2 regions of the Pseudomonas sp. 18-147 genome follow, and region 1 is predicted to be linked to the other one. Evidence: predicted binding sites of a transcription regulator. Region 1 holds the regulator's gene; the other holds the start of a gene.
What was found. The regulator FliA, encoded in region 1, starts transcription of late flagellar genes. The targets are predictions, from matches to a motif close to CTAAAGTTTNNNNNNNNNNNGCCGNTAA.
Positions count from the first base shown of each region.

Region 1 (4,563 bases):
TCGCCGAGGAGAAGCCGGCGCGTCCGTCCCTGGCCGAGTCCATGACGGCGGCGCAGGCCAAGCCCCAGGCGGGCGGCCAGACCCTCGAGGCAATGCGTTTCGAACTGAACGGCCTGCGCGAGCTGATCGAGGTACAACTGGGTTCCATCGCCTGGGGCCAGTTGCAGCACCAGCGTCCGCAGCAGGCCAATCTCTGGCGGCGCCTGCAGCGCATGGGCTTGCCGGCGGAGCTGAGCAAGCCGTTGCTGGAGCGGGTCGCCGCGGTGGGCGATACGCGCCAGGCCTGGCGCATGCTGTTGGCGCACCTGTCGCGTGCCGTGCAGACCCCCGAGCAGGACCCGCTCGACGCGGGCGGCGTACTGGCCCTGGTCGGCCCGGCAGGTGCCGGCAAGACCACCACCCTGGCGAAGATGGCCGCGCGCTACGTCCTCAAGTACGGCGCCCAGAGCCTGGCGCTGGTGAGCATGGACAGCTACCGGATCGGCGCCCAGGAGCAGATCAAGACCCTCGGTCGGATCCTCAACGTACCGGTGACCCTGGTCGATCCCGGCCAGTCGCTGATCCAGGCCCTGGCGCCGCTGGCGCGCAAGCGCATGGTGCTGATCGATACCGCCGGCCTGCCGGCCAGCGACCCGGCATTGCGCATGCAGCTCGAGGCACTGGCGTCGCCGAGCCTGAACGTGAAGAATTACCTGGTGATGGCCACCACCAGCCAGAGCCAGGTGCTCAAGTCGGCCTACCAGACCTATCGGCACTGCGGGCTGGCGGGTTGCATCCTGACTAAGCTGGACGAGGCGGGCAGCCTCGGTGAATCGATGGCGCTGGCTATCGCCCAGCGTCTCCCGGTAGCCTATCTGGCGGATGGGCCGCGGATTCCGGACGACCTGCAGGTGGCGCGCAGTCACCAACTGGTCAGCCGGGCGGTGAGCCTGCAGGCACCGGAAGAGCCCAGCGAGGACGCCATGGCCGAGATGTTCGCCGGGCTCTACCAGCAACCGGCGCGGCGTGCCGGCTGAGGACGTGGGAAGAACCGCGCGTGGCGCGGGTGACGGAAGCGAAGGTGGCTTCCGCCGGGCCGGGAGCGATGGCGCATCGTTCCCGCCAAAACCGGAGAGCGCTGGAAGGGGCGTTCCGGGAAGACGACAACACAAGGTATGAAGCAGATGGGTAGCATGCATCCCGTACAGGTGATCGCAGTAACTGGCGGCAAGGGCGGCGTCGGCAAGACCAATGTGTCGGTGAACCTGGCACTGGCTCTGGCCGATCTCGGCCGTCGCGTCATGCTGCTGGATGCCGACCTCGGCCTGGCCAACGTCGACGTCCTGCTGGGACTCACGCCCAAGCGCACCCTGGCCGACGTGATCGAGGGACGCTGCGAACTGCGCGATGTCCTCCTCCTCGGTCCCGGTGGCGTGCGCATCGTTCCCGCGGCCTCCGGCACGCAGAGCATGGTGCACCTCTCGCCCATGCAGCATGCGGGGCTGATCCAGGCGTTCAGCGATATCAGCGACAACCTCGATGTCCTGGTCGTCGACACTGCCGCCGGAATCGGCGATTCGGTGGTCAGTTTCGTCCGCGCCGCGCAGGAGGTGCTGCTGGTCGTCTGCGACGAGCCGACCTCGATCACCGATGCCTACGCCCTGATCAAACTGCTCAACCGCGACCACGGCATGACCCGCTTCCGGGTCCTGGCCAACATGGCCCACAGCCCGCAGGAAGGACGCAACCTGTTCGCCAAACTGACCAAGGTCACTGACCGTTTCCTCGACGTCGCACTACAGTATGTAGGTGTCATCCCTTACGACGAGTCGGTACGCAAGGCCGTGCAGAAACAGCGAGCCGTATACGAGGCATTCCCCCGCTCGAAGGCGTCCCTGGCCTTCAAGGCGGTCGCGCAGAAGGTCGATAGCTGGCCGCTGCCGGCCAACCCGCGCGGGCACCTGGAGTTCTTCGTCGAACGACTGGTCCAACACCCCGCGACAGGTTCGGCCGTATGACAGCGGCCTCTGGAGTGCGTATGTATAGCAAGGCGCAAGCGCAGAACTCCCAGGAGCAACTGATCCAGCGTTACGCACCACTGGTCAAGCGCATCGCCTATCACCTGCTCGGCCGCCTGCCGGCCAGCGTGCAGGTGGAGGACCTGATGCAGGCCGGCATGATCGGCCTGCTCGAGGCCGCGAAGAAATACGACGCCGGCAAGGGCGCCAGCTTCGAGACCTATGCCGGCATCCGTATCCGCGGGGCCATGCTCGACGAGGTCCGCAAGGGCGACTGGGCGCCGCGTTCGGTGCACCGCAACACGCGCATGGTGACCGACGCGATCCGCGCGATCGAGGCGAGAACCGGACGCGACGCTAAAGATCACGAAGTTGCTGCCGAACTCCAATTGAGCCTCGAAGATTACTACGGCATCCTCAGCGACACGCAGGGCAGCCGCCTGTACAGCTTCGACGACCTGTTGCAGGACGGCGAACATGGATTGCCGGAAGACACCAGCCTCAGTCACAACGAACCGATCCACGGCCTGCTCGACGAACGTTTCCAGGCGGCCCTGGCGGATGCCATCGCCAAGTTGCCGGAGCGCGAGCGCCTGGTGCTGGCGTTGTATTACGACGAGGAACTCAACCTCAAGGAGATCGGCGAGGTACTGGGCGTCAGCGAATCGCGGGTCAGCCAGTTGCACAGCCAGTGCGCCGCGCGTTTGCGCGCGCGCCTGGCCGATTGGCGGTCGGCCTGAACCGGCCTCGACCGCAGCTTGTAACCGTTAACGCAAAAGAATGTGTGGCGCGTCCCCTGGGGCGCGCTCTGGTCTGTACGGAGGTTTACTTGGACAAGAACATGAAAATTCTCATCGTGGACGACTTTTCCACGATGAGACGCATCATCAAGAACCTCTTGCGGGACTTGGGCTTCACCAATACCGCCGAGGCCGACGACGGCACCACGGCGCTGCCGATGCTGCACAGCGGCAATTTCGACTTTCTCGTCACCGACTGGAACATGCCGGGCATGACCGGCATCGATCTGCTGCGCGCGGTTCGCGCCGACGAGCGCCTCAAGCACCTGCCGGTGCTGATGGTCACCGCCGAGGCCAAGCGCGACCAGATCATCGAAGCGGCCCAGGCCGGGGTCAACGGCTATGTGGTCAAACCCTTCACCGCTCAGGTCCTGAAGGAAAAGATCGAGAAGATTTTCGAGCGGGTCAACGGCTGAAGCCGGCCAAGAGGGTGTCATGGTGCTTGGTAACGATTCCACGGGCGACGAATTCGAATCGACCCTGAAAAAACACGCGCGCGAACTGGTGGACTGTCTCGAACGGGGGCACTTCCAGCAGGCGGTGCAATTGATCCAGGAGCTCAGCCAGGCCAGGGACCGTGGCCTCTACCAGGAAGTGGGCAAGCTGACCCGCGAACTGCACAACGCCATCGTCGATTTCCAGATCGACCCGCATTCCCCCCACGCGCAGGAAATGTCGCAGATCGCCGATGCCACCGATCGTCTTTCCTACGTGGTGGAAATGACCGAGAAGGCCGCCAACCGGACCATGGACCTGGTGGAGCAGAGCGCCCCGCTGGTCAACCAACTGGGCGACGATTCGCGGGAGCTGCACCAGGAGTGGCAACGCTTCATGCGCCGGGAAATCGACGCTGACGGCTTCCGCGAGCTGGCCAAGCGCATCGAACAGTTCCTCGTGCGCAGCGGCGAGAACGCCGGCCAGTTGTCCTCGCAGCTCAATGACATCCTGCTGGCGCAGGATTACCAGGACCTGACCGGCCAGGTGATCAAGCGTGTCACCAAGCTGGTCACCGAGGTCGAGAGCAACCTCGTGAAGCTGGTCTGGATGGCCGGCCAGGTGGACCGTTACGCCGGAATCGAGCACGACCACGTGAGCATGCGCCACCAGGCCGCGCTGGAGCGTTCGGCCAAGGGCGAGGGGCCGCAGGTCGCCGCGGAAAAACGAGAGGATGTGGTGTCCGGGCAGGATGACGTGGACGATCTGCTGTCCAGCCTGGGTTTCTGACCCGCCCGGCTCAAGACTGCGGCATCGCTGCCGTTAAGTAAGCATTGAACGCTGGCATCCGCGGGCTGCTGGCACAGCCTTCGTCATGCCGGTGATCCCGGCGGGCGGGCTGAAGTCGGTCCGGAAAGCCGGGCCGGTATTTCCGGCAGGACAGCGGTCCTGCCGATCCTTTCGAGTAACACGTCTCTGGGAGCAGCCGAATGAGCTTCGACGCCGATGAAGAAATCCTCCAGGACTTCCTGGTTGAGGCCGGCGAGATTCTCGAGCAATTGTCCGAGCAACTGGTCGAGCTGGAGAGCCGGCCGGACGACATGGACCTGCTCAATGCCATTTTCCGTGGGTTCCATACGGTCAAGGGCGGTGCCGGCTTCCTCCAGCTGAACGCGCTGGTGGAATGCTGCCACATTGCGGAAAACGTCTTCGATATCCTGCGCAAGGGCGAGCGGCGCGTCAGCTCCGAACTGATGGATGTGGTGCTGCAGGCGCTGGATACGGTCAACGCGATGTTCGACCAGGTGCGCGAGCAGTCCGAACCGACCCCG
Region 1 covers NZ_CP182296.1:4,157,478-4,162,040, reverse strand. Annotated here, with positions in the region: gene flhF (flagellar biosynthesis protein FlhF) at 1-1,016, shown strand, start outside; gene fleN (flagellar synthesis regulator FleN) at 1,155-1,997, shown strand; gene fliA (RNA polymerase sigma factor FliA) at 1,994-2,737, shown strand; gene ACM0M4_RS19685 (chemotaxis response regulator CheY) at 2,839-3,213, shown strand; gene ACM0M4_RS19680 (protein phosphatase CheZ) at 3,233-4,021, shown strand; gene ACM0M4_RS19675 (chemotaxis protein CheA) at 4,222-4,563, shown strand, end outside.

Region 2 (4,563 bases), 1.7 Mb from region 1:
ACGTCCCGGTCCGGATCGAGGCCGGTCATCTCCAGGTCGATCCAGATAAGGTTCTGCGGGTTCTGCATGGGGAGTCGCTCCAGTCGCTATGCCGTGCATTCTAGCGTGGAACGCCGCCGCGCGAATGATGGCGGCGCGCCCATGTTAAACTCGCCGCCGATTTTTCATGCGGACGCATCATGGCCAAACGCCACTTGACCCGCCGGCAGAGCTGGCGCATCGAAAAGATCCAGGAAGAACGCGCGGCCCGGGCGGCCCGTCGCGAGTCGCGTGCCGTGGACGAGCTGGAAGGCGGCGACCTGGGACCGGAGCAGACCGGCCAGGTGATCGCTCATTTCGGGGTTCAGGTAGAGGTCGAGTCCGCCGACGGCCAGGTTTCCCGCTGTCACCTGCGCGCCAACCTGCCGGCACTGGTGACCGGCGACCAGGTGGTCTGGCGTGCCGGCAACCAGGGCATCGGCGTGATCGTCGCGCAATTGCCACGTCGCTCCGAGCTGTGCCGCCCGGACATGCGCGGGCTGCTCAAGCCGGTAGCGGCCAACGTCGACCGCATCGTCATCGTCTTCGCCCCGCGTCCCGAACCGCACGCCAACCTGATCGACCGCTACCTGATCGCCGCCGAACATGCCGGCATCCAGCCGCTGCTGCTGCTGAACAAGGCCGATCTGGTCGACGAGAGCAATGCCGAAGGCATCGATGCGCTGCTGAATGTCTACCGCACCCTGGGTTACCCGCTGATCGAGGTGTCGGCCTTCAATGGCCTGGCGATGGACGAACTGCGCGGCGCGCTGGACGGTCACGTGAGCGTCTTCGTCGGGCAGTCCGGGGTGGGCAAGTCGTCGCTGGTGAATGCCTTGTTGCCAGGTGTCGACACACGTGTCGGCGACCTCTCCACGGTGACCGGCAAGGGCACCCATACCACCACCACCGCGCGACTGTTCCATTTTCCCGGCGGCGGCGACCTGATCGACTCGCCCGGCATCCGTGAGTTCGGCCTGGGGCACGTGTCGCGAGACGATGTCGAGGCCGGTTTCATCGAGTTCCGCGACCTGCTCGGACATTGCCGCTTCCGCGACTGCAAGCACGACCGTGAACCAGGTTGCGCCCTGCTCCAGGCCTTGGAGGACGGGCGCATCATGCCGCAACGCATGGCCAGCTACCGGCACATTCTGGCAAGCATGCCGGAAACGGACTACTGAACCTCAGTCGCCCTTGATCTGCTCCAGCTTCAGGCTGCCGCCGTCGTCGAACAGGTTGAGCTTCTTCTGCACCTCGTCCGCCGGTAGCGAAGGTTGCGCGCCCGCCGCCGGTGCCTCGGCAGCCGGCTTCGGCTGCTCGCCCGGGGCAGCCGCGGGGGCGCTGGCTTCGGGAGCGCCGGTCTCGCCTTCGATGGCCTTCTGCGCCTTGCGGGTCAGGACCACGATGTCGATCCGCCGGTTCACCGGGTTCAGCGGGTCCTTGTCGTCGAACAGGCGTGCCGAGGCATAGCCGACAACCTGGGCGATCTGCCCTTCCGGATAGCCGCCGGCGACCAGCGCACGGCGCGCGGCGTTGGCGCGATTGGCCGATAGCTCCCAGTTGCCGAAGTCGCCGTTGCCGGCATAGGGCTTGGCGTCGGTGTGGCCGCTGATGCTGATCTTGTTCGGCACCTGGCGGATGGTCTCGGCCATGGCCAGCAGGATGTCCTCGAAATACGGCTGCAGGCGCGCGCTGCCGAGGTCGAACATCGGCCGGTTGGCGGCGTCGACGATCTGGATGCGCAGGCCGTCGCGGGTGATCTCGAAGTGGATCTGGTCCTTGAAGTCCTTGAGCATCGGATTTTCGTCGACCTTGTTCTGCAACTCCTGCAGCAGCAGCGCCAGACGCTCTCGCTCAACCTGCTCGGCGAGGTTCTCGGCCTGATCGGCGTTGACCTGGTGGTCCTGCTCGGGGCTGATCCGGCTTTCGTTGGAGTCCGGCTGGGCCTGAACCTGCGGATTGAGGGTCTTGTCCGGCGCCGGCGTCGGCGTGCCGCCGAGGTCGATGACGTAGGGGCTGGCGCTTTCGCTGAAACCGATGGGGTCCTGGAAGTATCCGGAAATCGCCTTCTTCTGCTCCGGGGTGGCCGAAGACAGCAGCCAGAGCACCAGGAAGAACGCCATCATCGCCGTGGCGAAGTCGGCGAAGGCGATCTTCCACGAGCCGCCGTGGTGGCCGGCGGCATAGCGCTTGACGCGCTTGACGATGATCGGCTGGTTATTGTCCATCTATCGACAGTGCCTCCACTCAGCGGCCGCGCACGGCCTGCTCGAGCTCGGCGAAGGTCGGCCGATGGGCGGGCAGCAGCACCTTGCGGCCGAACTCGACGGCCAGCGAAGGCGGCATGCCGGAAGCGGAAGCGACCAGGCAGGCCTTGATCGCCTCGAACAGGTTCAACTCTTCCTTGGCATCGTGCTCCAGGGCGCCCGCCAGCGGGCCGACGAAGCCGTAGGCGGCGAGAATCCCGAGGAAGGTGCCCACCAGGGCGGCGGCGACGTGGTGGCCGATCTCCGCCTGGCTGCCTTCGCCAAGCAACGCCATGGTGATGACGATGCCGAGTACCGCGGCGACGATACCGAAGCCCGGCAGGGCGTCGGCGACCTTGGTCACCGCGTGGGACGGATGCTCCAGGTCCTCCTTGAGACTGGACAGCTCCATGTCGAACAGGCCTTCCAGCTCGTGCGGCGCCATGTTGCCGGAGGACATGATGCGCAGGTAGTCGCAGACATAGGCGGTCATCCGCTCATCCTTCAGCACACCGGGGTACTTGCTGAAGATGGGGCTGGCCGCGGGGTCTTCGATGTCCGCCTCGATCGCCATCATCCCTTCGCGCCGGCTCTTGTTGAGGATCTCGTAGAGCATGCCCAGCACCTCGAGGTAGTAGGTCTGGGTGAAGCGGTTGCTGAACATCTTCGGCGCTTTCTTCAGCACCACCATGAACGTGCTGCCCGGGTTGGACTGGAGGAACGCCCCCAGTGCCGCGCCACCGATGATCAGGACCTCGAAGGGCTGGATGATGGCGCCGATCTTGCCGCCGGAGAGCAGGAAGCCCCCGAGGACACTGGCGAAAACGACGATGATGCCGATGATTTTTGACATGAGGACCGGACGTGCGAAATGAACAGGATAAGGAGGGGGACTGCTAGGCTCCCTCTTGTTATCGGTTGCTAGCCGCAAGACTATAGTCCGAATACTCGAAAAGCCAGTTCGCCGCCTCGCCGACACCGAGCCCGACACCCATGACAGACCGCCTCGCCGCCTGGCTCGAAGAGCTCGACCGGCAACCCCTGCCGATCCCCGCCAGCCACTATGCCGGCCTGCACGCCGCGCTGAGCGACAGCCGCCGCTCGCTGCGCGAGATCGCCGACCAGTTGCAGGGCAGCCCGACACTGGCGTTGTCCATCCTGCGCGAGGCCAATCGCGCCGAGAGCGCCCGCGACAACCCCGCGGAAAGCCTGGAGGTGGCCCTCAGCCGCCTCGGCCTGGCGCGCGCGAGCCAACTTCTGAAGACCCTGCCGAGCATCCAGGATGCGGAGATGCCCAGGGTCCTCGGGCAGATGCTGCTGATCAGCCAGCACGCCATGCAGCAGGCCAGCGGCCTGTTCGGCGCGCGTCTGGCCAGGCTCTGGCAGGAAATTCACTGGGGCAGCCTGCTGACCATGGCTCCGGTCTGGGCGCTGGCCAACGCCCGCCCGCAGCTGCTGGAGCAATGGCAGCAACGCGTGCTGGTACAAGGCGAACCGACCCTGCGAGTGGAGCGCGAACTGCTCGGCATGCGCCTGCTGCCGATCTGCCTGGCGCTGGCCGAACGCTGGCGGCTACCGCAGTGGGTCATCCAGGGCTATCGCCTGCTCGCCTGCGACCGTCGTCTGCTGGTTCGAGCCCTGCGTATCGCCCGCGACCATCAGTCGCCCCTGCTCCAGCAACAGCAACTCGATGCCCAGCCCGATCTCGCCCGCTGGCTGACCCAGCCGGCCAACTGCACTCTCCTCGCCAATGGCCTGGCCATCGCCGCGCACCAGAGCTGGGACGGGCCGCACATGCTGCGCTGGCAGCGCCTGACCGGCCTGTACCTGGGCCAGCCGCTGACCGAAGTCCAGCAGCAGGTACACATGCTCGCCGCGCAAAGCGCGCGCCTGCACGCCCGGCCGCCGCTGTGGCATCCGGCGGTGGCCTTGATCTGGCCCTGGCAGGCCAGCCGCTGGCGTGCCGAAGCGGCACCCCCGCCGCCGCCCTCGGCGGAAGCCCTGGCCGAGTGGCGGCAGCATTGCGCCGAGTTGCTCCGCGAGCCCAGCCCGTTCAGCAACGTGGTGCAGCTCACCGCCTGTGCCCGCGATGCGCTGCGCGCCTGCGGCCTGCAAAGGATGCTGCTGCTGGTGGCCGATCGCACCCAGGTACACGTGCTGGCGCAGCAGAGCGCCGGACTCGAACCGGGCCAGGAGAAATTGCAACTGGAGATTGCCAGCAGCCCGCTGCTGAAGAAACTGTTCCAGCAACCCGCCCTGCTGCGCATCGGCCCGAACAACCAGGACCAGTTGCTGCCGG
Region 2 covers NZ_CP182296.1:5,861,061-5,865,623, forward strand. Annotated here, with positions in the region: gene orn (oligoribonuclease) at 1-68, opposite strand, end outside; gene rsgA (small ribosomal subunit biogenesis GTPase RsgA) at 180-1,199, shown strand; gene motB (flagellar motor protein MotB) at 1,203-2,246, opposite strand; gene motA (flagellar motor stator protein MotA) at 2,266-3,117, opposite strand; gene ACM0M4_RS27800 (HDOD domain-containing protein) at 3,258-4,563, shown strand, end outside.
Region 2: the regulator FliA is predicted to act here: its motif matches at 3,176-3,203, upstream of motA (flagellar motor stator protein MotA).